3 regions of the Kitasatospora sp. Ki12 genome follow, and region 1 is predicted to be linked to each of the others. Evidence: riboswitches for the same ligand, from Rfam matches in the RefSeq annotation. Region 1 holds a riboswitch; each other region holds the start of a gene.
The links. A riboswitch is a leader RNA that binds a small molecule or an ion and turns the genes downstream of it on or off. The one in region 1 is predicted to bind S-adenosylmethionine.
Positions count from the first base shown of each region.

Region 1 (5,895 bases):
GGCGACGATGCCCTCCTCGACGGCGGCCTTGGCGTTGCGGACGGCGTCCTCGATGCGGTGCTTGCGCTCCTTGAGCTCCACCTCGGTGGCCGCGCCGGCCTTGATGACGGCCACGCCGCCGGCCAGCTTGGCGAGGCGCTCCTGGAGCTTCTCGCGGTCGTAGTCCGAGTCGCTGTTCTCGATCTCGGCGCGGATCTGGTTCACGCGGCCCGCGACCTGCTCGCTGTCGCCGCCACCGTCGACGATGGTGGTCTCGTCCTTGGTGATGACCACCTTGCGGGCGGTGCCCAGCAGGTCGATGCCGGCGTTCTCCAGCTTGAGGCCGACCTCCTCGGAGATGACGGTGCCACCGGTGAGGATGGCGATGTCGCCGAGCATGGCCTTACGGCGGTCGCCGAAGCCCGGGGCCTTGACGGCGACGGACTTGAAGGTGCCGCGGATCTTGTTCACGACCAGGGTCGACAGGGCCTCGCCCTCGACGTCCTCGGCGATGATGACGAGCGGCTTGCCGCTCTGCATGACCTTCTCCAGCAGCGGGAGCAGGTCCTTGACCGAGCCGATCTTGGAGTTGGCGATGAGGATGTACGGGTCCTCGAACGTCGCCTCCATCCGCTCCAGGTCGGTGGCGAAGTAGGCCGAGATGTAGCCCTTGTCGAAGCGCATGCCCTCGGTGAGCTCGAGCTCCAGACCGAAGGTGTTGCTCTCCTCGACGGTGATGACGCCTTCCTTGCCGACCTTGTCCATGGCCTCGGCGATGAGCTCGCCGATCTGGGTGTCGGCGGCGGAGATGGAGGCGGTGGAGGCGATCTGCTCCTTGGTCTCCACGTCCTTGGCCTGGGCCAGCAGCTGGTCGGAGACGGCGGCGACGGCCTTCTCGATGCCGCGCTTCAGGGCCATCGGGTTGGCGCCGGCGGCGACGTTGCGCAGACCCTCGCGAACCAGGGCCTGGGCGAGCACGGTGGCGGTGGTGGTGCCGTCACCCGCGACGTCGTCCGTCTTCTTGGCGACCTCCTTGACGAGCTCCGCACCGATCTTCTCGTACGGGTCCTCGAGCTCGATCTCCTTGGCGATGGAGACACCGTCGTTGGTGATCGTGGGGGCGCCCCACTTCTTCTCCAGCACGACGTTGCGGCCCTTGGGGCCGAGCGTGACCTTCACGGCGTCGGCGAGCTGGTTCATGCCACGCTCAAGGCCGCGGCGAGCTTCCTCATCAAAGGCGATGATCTTGGCCATCAGAAGTGGTCCTCCGGGACACGGTCGACTGCTCGGACCAAGGGGTGCCCGCGACGGACGGCCCTGGTGTGCGGGGGTCTTTTCCCCTACCGCTCCCGGGGGCCTCACCGACCCGGTCCGCTGTCACTCTCACGCTGTGAGTGCTAACGCCAATGATTAGCACTCACGGTGGTCGAGTGCAAGCCCAATCGCCAACCCGCGAGCCCCCGCTGGGACCGCCCGGGAACGCCGACGGGCCCGTACGACACGTGTCGTACGGGCCCGTCGAGAAGCGAGTGGTCACCAGCGGTGGGCCGGGCCGAGCTCCTGGAGTCGGAAGGGGTCAGACCGCCGCGCGAACCATGTCCGCCTGCGGGCCCTTCTGTCCCTGGGAGATCTCGAACTCGACCCGCTGGCCCTCCTCGAGGGTGCGGTAGCCGTCCATCTGGATCGCGCTGTAGTGGACGAAGACGTCCGCACCACCGTCGACCGCGATGAAGCCGTAGCCCTTCTCCGCGTTGAACCACTTGACGGTGCCCTGAGCCATTCCGAACTCCCCTTGTGCTGTGCTGGCCCTTCACGTGCCCGCAGGTCGCGGGCCCGGGTTGGTTGAAGGCCGGCCCGGGGAACCCCCCCTGGGCGCAGCCGTGCACGCCGCAGCCCTCCGCGCGGGTCGCCGTACGGCTTCCGGTGAGCGGGTGATTGCGTCGACCGCCGCTGAATGTATCCGGACCGAAGCCCTCTGCAACAGGGTCAACCGCCGGTAATTCCGCTGCGACGGCAGGGGACAGGACGGGTTGAATCGGGAAGATCTCGGCATTTCACGCCGGGCATAGCGGACGAATTACTCAAATCCCCGCGGTAATTCTGACATCGGCCTGACATGTTTCACGGACCGGTCTCACCGGCCGGACGTCCTCCGACGGAACCTCGCCCGGTCCTGCCGCCGGGCCGAGAGGGAACCCCTGTTCCCAGTCGAGCGACACTCTACTCCGACTCCATTCGAAAATATTCCAGCCGGAATGCAACCGGCCGCCCGCGGGTACGGAGATCGGAATTCCGTACGCGCGGGCGGCCGAATGGCGGGAGTTCGCGGCTCAGCAGCCGCCGGCCACCGCCGGAATGATCGAGACGCCGACGCCGTCCTTGATCTCGGTCGCCAGGCCCTCGGCGAAGCGCACGTCGTCGTCGTTCACGTAGACGTTGACGAAGCGGCGCAGCTTGCCGGTGTCGTCCAGGATGCGGGCGGCGATGCCCGGGTGGTTCCGCTCCAGGTCGGCGATGACCTCGGCCAGGGTGGTGCCCTCGGCGCTCACCTCGGCGGCGCCGCCGGTGTAGGTGCGCAGGATGGTGGGGATGCGGACGTTGGCGCTCATGGCTCTCCTTGCGGGGGTGGGGCCTTGCGGGGCGGGGTGGTTCAGGCGGACACGAGGCCGGCGGCGCGGAAGGAGTCCAGCGTCGGGCGGATGACGGCGGTCATCCCGGCGTCGGAGACGGCGTCCAGGGTCTTCAGGCCGTCACCGGTGTTGATCGCGACGGTCTCCTTGGCCGGATCCAGCTGCCCGGTCTCGACCAGCTTCTTCAGCACGCCGACGGTCACCCCGCCCGCGGTCTCCGCGAAGATGCCCTCGGTCCGCGCCAGCAGCCGGATCGCCGCCACGACCTCCGCGTCCGTGACGTCCTCCACCGCGCCGCCGGTCCGACGGGCGATGTCCAGCACGTACGGGCCGTCGGCCGGGTTGCCGATCGCCAGCGACTTGGCGATGGTGTCCGGCTTGACCGGCTTGATCACGTCCCGGCCCGCCTTGAAGGCCGCCGACACCGGCGAGCAGCCCTCGGCCTGGGCGCCGAAGACCCGGTACGGCCGGTCCTCGACCAGGCCGAGCTTGATCAGCTCCTGCAGCCCCTTGTCGATCTTCGTCAGCTGCGAGCCCGAGGCGATCGGGATCACGATCTGCTCCGGCAGCCGCCAGCCGAGCTGCTCGCAGATCTCGTACGCCAGCGTCTTGGAGCCCTCGCCGTAGTACGGCCGAAGGTTGACGTTGACGAAGCCCCAGCCCTCGCCGGCCGGGTCCCCGATCAGCTCCGAGCAGAAGCGGTTCACGTCGTCGTAGTTGCCCTCGATGCCGACCAGCTCGCCGCCGTACACCCCGGCCATGACGACCTTGCCCTGCTCCAGGTCGTGCGGGATGAACACGCAGGACCGGAACCCGGCCCGGGCGGCCGCCGCGCCCACCGCGCCGGCCAGGTTGCCGGTGGAGGAGCAGGAGAGCGTCGTGTAGCCGAAGGCCCGGGCGGCCTCGATCGCGCAGGCCACCACCCGGTCCTTGAAGGAGTGCGTCGGGTTCCCGGAGTCGTCCTTGATGTGCAGCTGGGCGGTGAAGCCGAGCTCCCGGCCCAGGTTGTCCGCCTTCACCAGCGGGGTCCAGCCCGGGTTCAGGTTGGGCTTGGAGGCGACGTCGGCCGGGACGGGCAGCAGCGGCGCGTAGCGCCAGACGGACGCCGGACCGGCCTCGATCCGCTTGCGCAACTCCTCGGCGCCCTCGCTGCCGAAGTCGTAGGCGATCTCCAGCGGGCCGAAGCACTCCAGGCACGCGAAGCTGGGACCGAGCGGGAAACGGGTGCCGCACTCCCGACAGGACAGGGCGGTGGCGGGGCCGAGGTCCACGGAAACAGGTGCGACGGTGTCGATAGCCATGATGGCGAGGCCTCTCTCCTCATCTTCCCCGTGGCACGGTCGCGCCACAGGCCGGAATTGGCACCTGTCCCGCCGGGGCCTGTGACGACAGCCGAGCGAGAAGGTTGCCGGGACGTCAACGGGCCGTTCCCTCAGTCCCTCTGGATGAGCTTGTGAAATTGTGGTGGCGCTCAACGGTGACCCCGGCGTGCGAAGGTCCGACCGCTGTACGAAGACTGTATCCGAAGGCGTCATTCCTGAACGGGACCGTCCGCCACGCGAGATGACCCGTCCCACCCGACCCGCCGAGGAGACTTCCGTGCCCGCCGAACCGACCCCCGAGCTCCTCCCGCAGGCGGCGTCCTGGCTACGCCGCCGGTCCTGGAGCGCGGCGGACCGGCCGGTCCGCACCCTTCTCGACGCCAAGGAACGCACCGGGCGCACGGTCAGCGTCGTCCTCCCCGCCCTGGACGAGGAGGCCACCGTCGGCGACATCGTCCGCACCGTCCGCCGCGAGCTGATGGAACGCCTCCCGCTCGTCGACGAACTCGTCGTGGTCGACTCCGGCTCCACCGACGCCACCGCCGCCGTCGCCGCCGAGGCCGGCGCCCGGGTCGAGCACCGCGACGCCATCCTGCCCCGGCTGCCCGCCGCCCCCGGCAAGGGCGAGGTGCTCTGGCGCTCGCTGCTGGTCACCCGCGGCGACATCGTCTGCTTCGTGGACGCCGACCTGCGCGAGTTCGACCCGGCCTTCGTCTCCGGGATCGTCGGCCCACTGCTGACCGACGAGTCCATCCAGCTGGTCAAGGCCATGTACGACCGCCCCCTCGAGACGGACAGCGGCGTCATCGTCCCGGCCGGCGGCGGCCGCGTCACCGAACTCGTCGCCCGCCCCCTCCTCAACCTCCACTGGCCGGAACTCGCCGGTTTCGTCCAACCCCTCGGCGGCGAGTACGCGGCCCGCCGCTCCCTGCTCGAACGGCTGCCCTTCCCCACCGGCTACGGCGTCGAACTCGGCCTGCTGGTCGACGCCCTGGAGCTGGTCGGCCTGGACGCCCTGGCCCAGGTGGACGTCGGCGTCCGGCACCACCGCCACCAGGACGGCCAGGCCCTCGGCCGGATGGCCGCCACCATCTACCGCACCGCTCTCGAACGCCTCGACCGGGCCCACCGGCTCAAGGCCTCCGCCGACCTGGTCCGCCCGCACCTCACCCAGTTCACCCGCGACCCGGAGCCCCGGCCCACCGACGGCGGGACCCCGATCTTCACCCCCCGCACCTACGACATCACCGCCCTGGAACGCCCCCCGATGCACACCGTCCCCGAGTACGCCACCCGACATTGACGGGTTCACGGCCCCGTCGACGGGTTTGCCACGCCGGGCCCCCGGCAACATCCCAACCATGGGCGATCTCACGACCGAACGTTCGAGTGCGACCGGCACCGCCCCCGTCCTGGTGGCGTCCAACCGGGGACCGGTGTCGTTCAGCACCGCCGACGACGGCACGCTGACCCTGCGGCGCGGCGGCGGGGGCCTGGTCTCCGGGCTCTCCGCGATCGACGACCCGAACGCCGTCTGGGTCTGCGCCGCCCTCGGCGACGCGGACCGCAGAGCCGCCGCGGAAGCGCCGAACGGCCGCCTCGACCTGGCCGGCCACGACGTCGGCGGACAGGCCGTCCGGATGCTGGACATCGACCCCGAGACCTTCACCCGCGCCTACAACGGCGTCGCCAACTCCACCCTCTGGTTCGTCCACCACCTGCTCTACGCGACCCCCACCGCACCCGCCTTCGACGCCGACTTCCGCACCGAATGGGCCGCCTACCAGGCCTACAACGAAGCCTTCGCGAACGCCCTGGCCGCCGAAGCCGCCCCGAACGCCGCCGTCCTCGTCCAGGACTACCACCTGTCCCTCACCCCGGCCCTCCTCCGCGAAGCCCGCCCCGACCTGCGGATCGGCCACTTCTCGCACACCCCCTGGGCCCCGCCCGAGTACTACCGGCTG
Region 1 is NZ_BAAIHT010000001.1:1,555,545-1,561,439, forward strand. It holds gene groL (chaperonin GroEL) at 1-1,233, opposite strand, end outside; gene ACYP53_RS06690 (cold-shock protein) at 1,556-1,759, opposite strand; gene ACYP53_RS06695 (MoaD/ThiS family protein) at 2,310-2,588, opposite strand; gene thrC (threonine synthase) at 2,630-3,910, opposite strand; SAM riboswitch class I at 3,927-4,061, opposite strand; gene ACYP53_RS06705 (glucosyl-3-phosphoglycerate synthase) at 4,209-5,234, shown strand; gene ACYP53_RS06710 (alpha,alpha-trehalose-phosphate synthase (UDP-forming)) at 5,293-5,895, shown strand, end outside.

Region 2 (5,895 bases), 2.3 Mb from region 1:
TTGAGCGGCAACGTGCGCGAGGGGGACTCGGCGGCGGGTGATCGGGAGTAGCATCCGGATCAGGCGAACGTGGTCCGGATCACACTTGAGGGAGCAGGGTCCATGGCGTACACGACCGATGAGACGCTCACCGTCCTCGTCTACAGCGACGACCGCAACACCCGCGAGCAGGTGCTGACGGCGCTCGGCCGTCGGCCCGCCGAGGATCTTCCGGAGCTGTCCTACCTGGAGTGCGCGACCACCCCCGCGGTGCTCAAGGCGCTGGAGAAGGGCGGCGTGGACCTCTGCGTGCTGGACGGCGAGGCCGTCCCGGCCGGCGGGCTGGGGCTCGGGCGTCAGCTGAAGGACGAGATCTACGGCTGCCCGCCGGTGCTGGTGCTGATCGGCCGGCCGCAGGACTCCTGGCTCGCCGCCTGGAGCAGGGCCGATGCCGCGATCTCCCACCCGGTGGACCCGGTGGCGCTGGCCGAGGCGGTCGCCACCCTGCTCCGGGCCCGGCTGGCGAAGCGGGCGCCGGCCACTCGTTGACCTGCGTTATTTCAGTAGGAGAGAAGACGGGGCCGTAGGCACCCGCCGCTCGATAGGCTGGCTCCATCCGTACGGACGTCCCCCGGGAGCGGGGGAACCGACAACAGCTGGAGTCAGCCATGGTGAACGTGAACCCTGCGAACGGCGGTAGCGACCCCGCGCAGGTGGTCCGCTCCTGGCCGGACCTCCTGACGGCGCTGTTGAAGGGGGAGGACCTCGACCGCTCGTCCACCGCGTGGGCGATGGACCGGATCATGAGCGGCGAGGCGTCCCCCGCGCAGGTGGCCGGGTTCATGATCGCGCTGCGGGCCAAGGGCGAGACGGTCGACGAGGTCACCGGTCTGGTGGACGCGATGTACGCGCACGCCGAGCCGCTGCACATCCCCGGCCCGGCGGTGGACATCGTCGGCACCGGCGGGGACCGGGCGAAGACCGTCAACATCTCCACGATGTCGGCGATCGTCGCCGCGGCGGCCGGCGCCAAGGTGGTCAAGCACGGCAACCGGGCCGCCTCCTCGTCCAGCGGGTCCTCCGACGTGCTGGAGAAGCTCGGCATCGCACTGGACCTGTCCGCCCGGCGGGTCGCCGAGGTGGCCGAGGAGGTCGGGCTCACCTTCTGCTTCGCGGCGAAGTTCCACCCCTCGATGCGGCACGCGGCCACCGCCCGGCGTGACCTCGGGGTGCCGACCGCGTTCAACCTCCTCGGCCCGCTGACCAACCCGGCCAAGGTCACCTCCCACGCCGTCGGCTGCTTCGACACCCGGCTCGCCGGGCTGATCGCCGGCGTCCTCGCCCGGCGCGGCTCGACCGCGCTGGTCTTCCGCGGCGACGACGGACTGGACGAGCTGACCACCGCCACCACCTCGCGGGTGTGGGTGGTGCGCGACGGGGTGGTCACCGAGACCTCCTTCGACCCGCGGGACGTCGGCATCGAGCTGGTCGGCATCGAGGCGCTGCGCGGCGGGGACCCGGCGTACAACGCCGAGGTCGCGCGCCGTCTGCTGGCGGGGGAGCGCGGGCCGGTGCGGGACGCCGTCCTGCTGAACACGGCGGCGGCGCTGGTCGCGCTCGACCTGGGCGAGGCACCGCTGGCGGAGCAGCTCGCGGCGGGCATGGTGCGGGCCGCGGAGGCCATCGACTCGGGCGCCGCGCAGGAGCTGTTGCGCCGCTGGTCGGACGCCACCACCCGCGGCTGAGACGGCAGTCGGGAGCCCGTACCGGTACGCCGGTGCGGGCTTCCGTGCTCTGAGCCGAAGGGGCCGCCCCGAGCCGAAGGGGCGCGCCGGTGCCGAAAGTTGAGGAGCGACAAGCGAGGGACGAGCGCCGGAGCGACGAGCGTCGGCGCCGGGTCGGAGCGCCCCGGAGGCGAGCGGGCGAAGGCGCCGTCCGGATGGTGGATGCCTGTTTGACCACCCGGCGGACGCGACCTAGAGTCTTCGGCAGGTCATGAGTGACAGCGCAAAGCCCCAGCTCGCTGTCCGGCAACCCTCCGTCCGTGGCGGGGTGCCCTGGGTGAGGACCGGGTCGTCACGGCATGCCGTCCGTGCGACAAGCGCGGACGCCCGACGACTGACACTCCCGGGGTCCCAGACCTCGAAGGAGTGCATCCTCATGTCGACTTCCGCCCACCCGTCTCCCGCCGCCACCCTTCTTTCGGCGCGCTCCGCGCGACCCCTCCCGGGCACCCCGCTCGCCGTCCTCGGTGCCGACGTCCAGGTCCCGCTCGTCAACGGTGAGAAGGTCGGCTACGCGGCGCTCGACTACGCGGCCAGTTCGCCCGCGCTGCAGCGGGTGTGGGACGACGTCGCCGCCTACGCCCCGTACTACGGCAGCGTGCACCGCGGTGCCGGGTACCTCTCGCAGCTCTCCACCGACCTGTTCGAGCAGAGCCGCCGCACCGTCGGCGAGTTCCTCGACCTGCGCGAGGGCGACCAGGTGGTCTTCACCCGGGCCACCACCGACTCGCTCAACCTGCTGGCCTCCGCCGTCCCGGCCGGCACCCGGGTGTTCGCCTTCGAGACCGAGCACCACGCCTCGCTGCTGCCCTGGGCGCACGCCGGACTGGCCGTCACCTACCTGCGCGCGCCGCGTTCGCGGGCCGAGGCGGTGGCCGCCCTGGACGCGGCGCTCGCCGGGGCGCCCGAGGGCCCGAAGCTGCTGTGCGTCACCGGCGCCTCCAACGTGACCGGCGAGCTCTGGCCGGTGGCCGAGCTGACCGCGACCGCGCACCGGCACGGCGCCCGGGTGGTCCTGGACGCCGCCCAGCTGGCCCCGCACCACCGGGTCTCGGTGCGCGAACTGGACGTCGACTGGATCGCCTTCTCCGGCCACAAGATCTACGCGCCGTTCGGCGCCGGGGTGCTGGCCGGCCGGGCGGACTGGCTGGACGAGGCGGAACCGTACCTGGCCGGCGGCGGGGCGACCCGCACGGTGGCCCGGGAGACGGACGGCTCGGTGGCCGTGCAGTGGCACACCGGACCGGCCCGGCACGAGGCCGGTTCGCCGAACGTCATCGGCGCCTACGCGATCGCCTCCGCCTGCCGGGCGCTGGGCGAGGCGGGCTTCGACGCGCTGGAGGCCCGGGAACGGCAGCTGGTCGACCGGCTGACCGCGGGGCTGGCGGAGATCCCGCAGGTCAAGGTGCTCAACCTGTTCGGGGAGGGCTCGGCGCGGGTCGGCGTGCTGTCCTTCGTCGTCCGGGGCTGGAACAGCTCGCACTTCTCGGCCGCGCTGTCCGCCGAGTACGGCATCGGGGTGCGCGACGGCCTGTTCTGCGCCCACCCGCTGGTGCGGACCCTGCTCGGGGACGAGGACGTGGCCCCGTCCGAGTGCGGCGCGCCGGAGCCGTCGCTGCCGGGCGAGCGCAGCCTGAACGCGATCCGGGTGAGCTTCGGGGCCGGGACTCCGGACGAGCACGTCGACCGCTTCCTGACCGCCGTCCGCGAGCTGGTCACGGACGGCGCGGCGTGGAACTACCGCAACGAGGGCGGCCGTTGTGTGGCCGACACGCGCCGGGAGGGCTGAGCCGGGCTCCCCGCCGGTCGGTGCCGGTCGTCACTACTCGTCCAGGCCGAGGGCGAAGGCGGCTTCCAGGTCGTGCTGGGAGTAGGTGCGGAAGGCGATCTGGGTCTCGGTGTGCGCCACGCCCGGGACCTTGTTGAGCCGGCCGGGGATGACCTCGGCCAGGTCGTCGTGACGGCGCACCCGGACCATCGCCACCAGGTCGTAGCCGCCGGTCACCGAGTACACCTCGCTGACCCCCTCGATGGAAGCGATGGCCTCGGCGATCTCCGGGATGCGGTCGACACTGGTCTTGATCAGGACGATGGCGGTGATCACTGTTCGGGCTCCTTTGTGAGGTGCCGCCAGCGTATCGGGCGTCAGCCGGGTCGTCGCGGGGGGTGGCGGACCACGGTGCAGGCGTAGAGGAAGCCGGCCGAGAAGCCGATCACGTGGACCAGGTAGGCCACCCCCGGGCCCGCCGAGTGCACCGACCACCACTGCAGCGCGAACCAGAGGCCCAGCACCAGCCAGGCCGGGAAGCGCAGCGGCAGGAAGAGCAGCAGCGGGACGAGGGTCGTCACCCGGGCCCGGGGGTGGAAGCGCAGATAGGCGCCCAGGACGCCGGAGATCGCGCCGGAGGCCCCGATGAGCACCCGGGTCGAGTCCGGCGAGTGCGCCTCGGCGAGCGCGAAGCCGTACGCGGCCAGACTGCCGGCGGCCAGGTAGAAGACGGCGTACCGGGCCCGGCCCAGCCGGCGTTCGACGGTGGGGCCGAAGACGTGGAGGAAGAGCAGGTTGCCCAGCAGGTGCAGCCAGCCGGCGTGCAGGAAGAGGCCGGTGAGGGCGGACAGCGCCGGGTGCTTGCCCGGGGTCGGGGCGGCCGGGCAGCCGGGGACGGGGTCGGGGGCCTCGGCCAGCTGTTCGGCGGTCAGCGTCCGTCCGCTCAGCAGTTCGGCCGGGACGGCGCCCCAGCGCTGTTCGTACCGCTGCTCCGCGCAGACCCGGGCCTGGCCGGTGCCGTACAGCGGATTGAGGCCGGCGGCCGGGCCGAGCAGGAAGACCAGGGTGTTGACCGCGATCAGGGCGTAGGTGACCGCCGGGGCGGGCGCGTCCGGCCGGCCGCCCCGCTCGGCGGTGTGGTCGGGGGCCGCGAGCGCCATGCGGCCAAGCATCCCTCCGGGCGCCGCAGGTGACACGGCGGTTTACGGCAGGTGGACTAGCCCCGCTATTCCGCTGACCGGTGGTCGTGGTGGTTGCCCCAGGCAATAGGCTTGGGGCGGGCAATCCCGCCTCCCGCCGCCGATGCCGGGGCTCCGGGGGGAGCGCCTAGCCCACGAAGGGACCACCCGAGAGGACCCCCGATGACCGTCCCCGCTCTGACCGCCGAGACGCGCTGGCGCTGCACCCTGTGCGGAAACCTCACCCGGTTCGACGTGACCCGCACCGCGCGGGTGACCGAGTTCCTGCACTTCGACCTGGCCGGCGACTCCAAGGTCGAGGAGACCGAGGTGCTGAGCGAGACCGTCGAGTCGGTGCGCTGCCGCTGGTGCAACGCCGTGGACCAGGTCGAACTGGTGGCCCGTCCGGGCGCCGAGGGCGTGGAGGCCCCGGCCGAGCAGGGCTGACCCCCGCAGCTTCGGCGGGCGGTGCGCGGCGCGCCCGTCCGCCGCACGGGACAATGACAGAGAACAAGACGTACGGAGCGTGACGACAGGGGGCGGTCGCGGCCGTACCCCGCCGGAGAACAGGATCGGAGCCGAGGACGTGGTGGACGCAGCGAAGGAGCCCGGCGAAGCGCAGGGGCTTCGGCCCGCTGCGCAGGCGCCGGAGGCCGGGACGGGCCCGGCGGGGAGCGCCGCGTCCGGAGCCGTCGGGTCCGAGGGCGCCGGGAGTGTCGAGGGTGCAGCGGAGGTCCCGGCCTCCGGGGACGTCGAGCACGCCGCCGGCTCCGAGCCGGAGCGGGTCGTGGAGAAGCTGGACCGGCCGCTGCCCGAGGGGGTGCGCCGGCGGGTGGTCGGGCTGGCCTCGGACGCGCTGGGCGGACTGCCGCCGGGCGAGCTCCCGCAGAGCCTGCGTCAGTACGTGAAGTTCACCCCCGCGCGGCGGGCCAAGTACGCGGCCACCGCGCTGGCGGCCGCGCTGGAGGCGGAGCCGGCGTTCCGGGTGCGGATAGCGGAGCGGCTGCGGCTGGGGCAGCCGGACCTGGTGCGGGCGCTGGAGTCGGGCAGTGTCCCGGGCGCCGCCGATCCGATGGACGTCGCGGCCGCGGCCTACCTGGTGCGCTCGGCGGGCTGGAGCCGGCTGGTCGCCGAGGCCGGCGAGGAGGCCGAGCGGGCCGGGGCCGAGGACGCGGTCGCGGAGGCG
Region 2 is NZ_BAAIHT010000001.1:3,825,094-3,830,988, forward strand. It holds gene ACYP53_RS16925 (response regulator) at 103-528, shown strand; gene trpD (anthranilate phosphoribosyltransferase) at 648-1,724, shown strand; SAM riboswitch class IV at 1,971-2,089, shown strand; gene ACYP53_RS16935 (aminotransferase class V-fold PLP-dependent enzyme) at 2,140-3,552, shown strand; gene ACYP53_RS16940 (Lrp/AsnC family transcriptional regulator) at 3,586-3,867, opposite strand; gene ACYP53_RS16945 (rhomboid family intramembrane serine protease) at 3,909-4,691, opposite strand; gene ACYP53_RS16950 (hypothetical protein) at 4,893-5,156, shown strand; gene ACYP53_RS16955 (NYN domain-containing protein) at 5,497-5,895, shown strand, end outside.
Region 2: it holds a riboswitch for S-adenosylmethionine, as region 1 does, so the genes downstream of both, ACYP53_RS16935 (aminotransferase class V-fold PLP-dependent enzyme) here and thrC (threonine synthase) in region 1, are expected to answer to the same signal.

Region 3 (5,895 bases), on a different contig from region 1:
CCGATGCCGCGCGTCCCGTCGTCACTCCACGGGGTCGCGACACGCCGCGTTCGCCGGAGTCGTTCCCGCATCTCGTCATTCATGTGTATCAGCGTACACATGATGTGTATGCTCGTACACATGAATTCGCGCAATGCTGCCGCCACCAGGCAGCGGATCCTGGAACACGCGCAACGCCAGTTCGCCCAGCACGGGTACGCGGCGATCACGGTCAAAGGCGTGGCCGACGCGGCCGGGGTGTCGCCCAACCTCATCACGCGCTACTTCGGCGGCAAGGACGGCCTTTTCCTGGCGGCAACCCGGGTGGAGATCCCGGTCTCCACCTCCTTCGACGGCGACCGTTCCGCGCTGGGTTCGCGCCTTGCGGCGAGCATCGTCCAGCGCTGGTTCGGCGCACCCGGAGAGGATCCACTGCTCGTGCTGCACCGCGCGTCCGGCGAACGCCCGGAGGCAGCGGAGGCGCTGGCCGCCTTCCTCGACACGCACTCACTGGAGCCGCTGCACCGCTACCTGCGCGACAGCGGCCTGGACGACGCGGACGCCCGCAGCCGAGCCGCAGCGATCGACGCCTTCGTGCTCGGCGTCTCGACCCGCCGCCGGGTCCTACGTTCCGAACTCGGCGACCCCGCCGATCTCCAAGCCTGGCTGAGCGCCACCATCCAACGCCTCGCCGACGGGTGAGCACGACAGCAAGAAGTACTGGGACTCCGCTTCCGGTCAGCACCTGCGGTGCGGTCGTCGGCGTCTGTCCGACCATCGCGGTCACGGTACTGGCAGGCTGAAGGTCGAACGGTCGACCACCGTCGGCCAGGGGCCGCCGGGGGCCGGCCGGTTCGCCGTGAGGCCGTGGCGTTCGGCCAGTACGCCCGCCTGGAAGCGGCTCTCGGCGCCCAGCGCGCTGTACAGGCCGGCGATGTGGCGGCGGCAGTTGCGCAGGGAGAGGCCGAGCCGGCGGGCGATGACCTCGTCCTTCAGCCCGTCGGCCAGCAGCCGCAGGATGGTGGTGCGCAGTTCGTCGGAGACGGCGCGGGCGGCGGCCGGTCCGCTGCGGAAGGCGGCGCCCTGGTGCCAGAGCGTCTCGAAGGAGTCGGCGAGGTGGGCCACCACGGAGGGCTGGGTCACCAGGACCAGTCCGGCGGCCCGTTCACGCTCCGGCAGGAAGACGCACTCCCGGTCGACGACCAGCATGGCGCCGCAGCTCTCCCCGGTGGTCCGTACCTCGGCGCCGACGCCCGCGGCGGTCCGGGCCTGGTGCTGGGTGGTGAGGTGGAACCGGGCGGGGTGCTGGTGGACGATCCGGGTGCGTGAGGCGGGCCGGCCGCGGGGGAGACCGGTGAGCACCAGCTCGGCCAGCGCCGCGCCGGTCGGGTCGCCGCCGGGGCAGCAGAGCGAGACCTCGCGGGCTCGCGCCAGCCGCTCGCGGACCGCCGTGCGCGCCGCCGTCGGATCGAGGGCGTCGTGGTGGATCCTGGGGGCGGGGGCGGTCTCCGGGGCGGGGTCGATGGAGAACCGGGTGTCCATTCCGTGGCTCCCTTGGTGGGGGTCGGGGGACGGCTCCCGCGGGGTGGGGGAGCTCGGGGAGTGCCGGTGGCCGGGCCGGGCGCGGTGAACGCGGCGCGGACCCTTCTCCGTTCTTTCCTGGCACCCCTCGTGACAGCCGGGGCGATCCGCACCGTGTCCGGTGTTCGGTGCGATGCCCTGGCGGCTGTTCGATAGTCGCCACCGCGGGCGGCGGACGCCAGGGGCCGGAGGGTGACAGGAAGATGTTGGCCGACTGAGGAGGGGTGGATGAATCCGACCAATGCGGGCACGGTTCGGCCGTCGGGGCGTGCGGCGCTGCTCGATCACGAGGCCCGGCTGGTCTACGAGTGGGCGGTGCGGCACCGGGGGTTCGAGCCCGCCGACCGGGGGCGGATCGCCGACGAGCTCGGGCTCACCGAGGCGCAGTGCCGGCGGGCCGTCGACCTGCTGGTGGCGCTCTGCCTGCTGGTCCAGCGTCCGGGGGAGGGGCCCGGCCGCCTCGCGGCGGTCGGCCCGGAGGCGGCCGCGGCGCGGCTGACCGGGCAGGCGGAGGCCCGGTTGCGGGTCGAGGAGGCCGAGTTGGGCCGCCGCCAGGCCGAACTGGCCAGGCTGCGCGCCGAGGTGGCCTCGCTGGAACCGGTGTACCACTCGCAGGGCGGCGGCTCGGACGGCTCGGTCCGGCTGCTGGAGGACCGGCACGTGGTCCGTTCGGCCCTCGACTCGGTGCTGGGCGCCGCGCGGGAGGAGGTGCTGGCGGTCCAGCCGGGCGGCGGGCATCCGAGAGCGGCCCTGGTGGAGGCGCTGCCCCGGGACCTGGACATGCTGGAGCGGGGCGTCCGGCTGCGGTGCGTCCACCAGCACCTGACCCGCTTCGACCACCCGACCCGCTCCTACACGGAACTGGTCATCGCCGCGGGGGCGGAGATCCGGACCAGGGCCGAGGTGCCGGGCCGGCTGGTCGTGGTGGACCGGACGACGGCCCTCGTACCGGCCCGGCCGGCCGGCGGCGCGGCGCTGCTGGTCCGGGAGCCGTCCCTGGTGGCGTACTTCGTCCGGCTCTTCGAGCACGAGTGGAGCCAGGCCGTTCCGTACGACACCGCGCAGACCGCGGTCCGTACGGTGTCCCGCGACGTGGAGGACGTGATCGCCGTGCTCCTCGCGGCGGGGGAGAAGGACGACACGATCGCGCGCCGGCTGGGCATGTCGACCCGCACCTGCCGGCGCCACATCGCCGAGCTGCTGCAGCGGCTCGGCGCGCAGAGCCGGTTCCAGGCCGGGGTGCTGGCCGAGCGGGAGGGGCTGACCTTCCCGGCGGACGCCACGGCGCCCTGCTGACACCGGCGGGCGCGCGGGGCGGGGGATGAGCCGGGACGGGCGGCTGCCCGCCGGGTGGGGCCGGCGGGCAGCGACGTCGTCGACTGGGCGGTCGGTCCCGGGCGCCGTCAGGGCCGGGGGAAGTCCGTGAGGCCGGGCAGCGGCACCGGGCCGAGCACCGCCTCGTGCAGGGCGGTCAGGATCCCGGCGGCGCCGGTGGCGAGGTCGGCCGAGAGCCGCATCGAGCGGCCGCCCGGGGATGCCGGGCCACCCCGGTGGTTCATCACCTGCGACTCCAGCAGGCGCAGCTGGCGGTCGGCCTCGGCCGGGTGCCCGGTCCGCAGCAGGTGCAGCAGCAGCCCGGCCCGGCCCTCGAACAGGCCGGGCGCGGCGACAAGGTCGGGCGCGGTGACCGGGTCAGGCCGGCAGAAGAGTGCGGCGGCCGCCAGCGCCTCGGCTAACCGGGCGGGCAGCCGGTCCGGGCCGGTGCGCAGGGCCAGTTCGGCGATCAGGCCCGCGGTGCCGACACCGCCCGCCGCCAGGTACGGGAGCTTGCGGCGGTAGCGGTCCTCGACCAGGACGAGCATCCCGTCGCCGATGTCTGCGCCGTCGAGTTCGCGGCCCAGCGCCGTCTCGGCCGCCGTGAGCCAGCCCGGGTCGCCGGTGTGCCCGTGCAGCCGCAGGAACAGCGCGGCCTGCCCGCTCCAGCCGTCCAGCGGACCGCGCAGCCGTGGCGCGGGCTCCTCCCGGGCCAGCTCGTGTCCGAGCGCCAGTGCCCAGGTGGCGAGGCCGCGCCGGCCGACCGCCTCGGCCAGGTCGAGCAGTCCGAGCGCGAGGCCGGCCCGTCCGGAGCCGAGCCCGGGGTCGGCCGGCGGCTCGGCGGCGATCACCCGCTCGATCATCGCGCAGGCCGCCTCCCGCCGGCCCAGCCGGGCCAGCGCCCAGGCGATGCCGGTCAGCCCGTCGTACAGTCCGGGCGGCAGGTCCGGCGCGGCGGCGGCGCGGGCCACCAGCCAGTCGACGTGCTCGGCCGGGGCTGGGCGGCCGCAGGCGTGCAGCGCGTACAGCACGCCGGCCGCGCCGTAGGCGAGGCCGAGTCCGCCGTGGCCGGGGTCGAACTGCTGGACGTCACTTGGGAAGAGACGGTCCGTCCGGTCGGGCGTGGCCGTCGCCAGGATGCCGTCCGCCAGCGAGTCCAGTACCGGGCGCCAGGCCTCGGTGTCCGACGCCGGGGCCTTCGGCCAACTCTCGTGCGGAGGTGTGGAGTTGCGCTCGGTGGTGGCGGTGAACCGTCCGTCCGGGCGCTCGGCGCGGGCGGGGGCGTGGTGGCGCGGCGGGTCGGTGAGGCGGTGGCGCTCGGAGCGGTCGTCCACGGTGCCCGCCTCAGCCCGCGGTCCGCGGCCGGGGGCCGCCCGCGCCCGGTCCGGCGGCCGCCCGGGTGTCGGATGTCGTCGTCATGGGTGCCCCCCTGCCTGCAGTGGATCCCGCCGGTCGCGGGCTGCTTCCGACCCTGCCACCCGCCGTCCGCGGGGTCGACGGCCCCGATCCGCCACCTTCGTGCCAACCGGGGTGGGGGAAGTGCCGGTCGTCGGCGCGCCCCTTCGGCTCGCGGGCCGGGCGTGGGGCCGGGGCAAAGGTTTGGCGGGCGGGCCGGGGAATCTTGTATGGTTCCTGGCGAATCATCCAGAGGGGTGGAGGGACCGGCCCTACGAAGCCCCGGCAACTCCCCGTTCGACCCGGCGTCCGAAGTACGCGCCGTGCCGTCCGGGTCAGTGCCAACTCCGGCCTGTCGCCACTGTGGCGCGGGAAAGATGAGGAGACACGGTGCTCTCTGTGCTGTCCTTCGCCCGGGCGCTTCCCGCCCCGGCCCTTTCGCGTACCCGTCTCGTGCCCGGCGCAGGCTCTCGGCCGACTTCCCCGGCCCGTCCGCGCTGACCACCCCCCAGGCTCCCCGCGTGGAGCCTCCGTGAGCCGGACCCACCCGCCGCTCACGGGACTTGAGACGGAGTACCCATCCCATGCAGAACACGAGTGGCGTCGGCGTGCTCGACAAGGTCACCTCGATCCTCGGCACCCTGGAGGCCGGTCCCGCGACCCTGGCCGGGCTCGTCGCCGCCACCGGCCTGGCCCGGCCCACCGCCCACCGGCTCGCGGTCGCGCTCGAACACCACCGGCTGGTCTCCCGGGACCTGCAGGGACGCTTCGTCCTCGGCCCCCGGCTCTCCGAACTCTCGGCGGCCGCCGGCGAGGACCGGCTGCTGGCCGCCGCCGGCTCGGTCCTGACCCACCTGCGGGACGTCACCGGGGAGAGTGCCCAGCTCTACCGGCGGCAGGGCGAGGTCCGGATCTGCGTGGCCGCCGCCGAGCGGCTTTCTGGTCTGCGGGACACCGTCCCGGTGGGCATCACCTTCCCGATGAAGGTCGGCTCGGCCGCCCAGGTGCTGCTGGCCTGGGAGGAGCCGGAGCGGCTCCACCGGGGCCTCCAGGGCGCCCGTTTCACCGCCACCGCGTTGAGCGGCGTCCGGCGGCGCGGCTGGGCGCAGTCGATCGGCGAGCGCGAGCTCGGGGTGGCCTCGGTCTCCGCGCCGGTCCGGGGTCCGTCCAACCGGGTGGTGGCCGCGGTCTCGGTGTCCGGCCCGATCGAACGGCTCACCCGCCACCCCGGCGCCCAGCTGTCCCAGGCCGTCATGGAGGCGGCCACCCGGCTCACCGAGGCGCTGCGCCACCCCTGACCGGCCCCGCCCCTCCCCGCCCCCGCCCGAAACTCGCCGTCGCGCCGCCCGGTTCAGGTCCGGGGCCGGGCGACGGCGAAGGAGGGGCGGGGGATCCGGCTGACCACGGCGCCGATCAGGGTGCCGATCGACACCCCGAACACCGCCGAGACGGCCGCCAGCACCGACTGGGCGCCGTTCCCGACCTCGATCTGCGCGGTGTTCAGCAGGCCGAAGGAGCCCGGCACCACGATCCAGAACGCCGGCAGGTAGAGCACCTGCCAGAGCGGGCCGCCGGGCAGCCAGTGCACCAGGGTCGCCGCGACCGCCGCCGAGACCGCCCCGGCCA
Region 3 is NZ_BAAIHT010000002.1:1,687,932-1,693,826, reverse strand. It holds gene ACYP53_RS24890 (epoxide hydrolase family protein) at 1-83, opposite strand, end outside; gene ACYP53_RS24885 (TetR/AcrR family transcriptional regulator) at 121-681, shown strand; gene ACYP53_RS24880 (helix-turn-helix transcriptional regulator) at 763-1,521, opposite strand; gene ACYP53_RS24875 (LuxR C-terminal-related transcriptional regulator) at 1,789-2,856, shown strand; gene ACYP53_RS24870 (lanthionine synthetase C family protein) at 2,964-4,208, opposite strand; SAM riboswitch class I at 4,512-4,653, shown strand; gene ACYP53_RS24865 (IclR family transcriptional regulator) at 4,854-5,567, shown strand; gene ACYP53_RS24860 (threonine/serine exporter family protein) at 5,621-5,895, opposite strand, start outside.
Region 3: it holds a riboswitch for S-adenosylmethionine, as region 1 does, so the genes downstream of both, ACYP53_RS24865 (IclR family transcriptional regulator) here and thrC (threonine synthase) in region 1, are expected to answer to the same signal.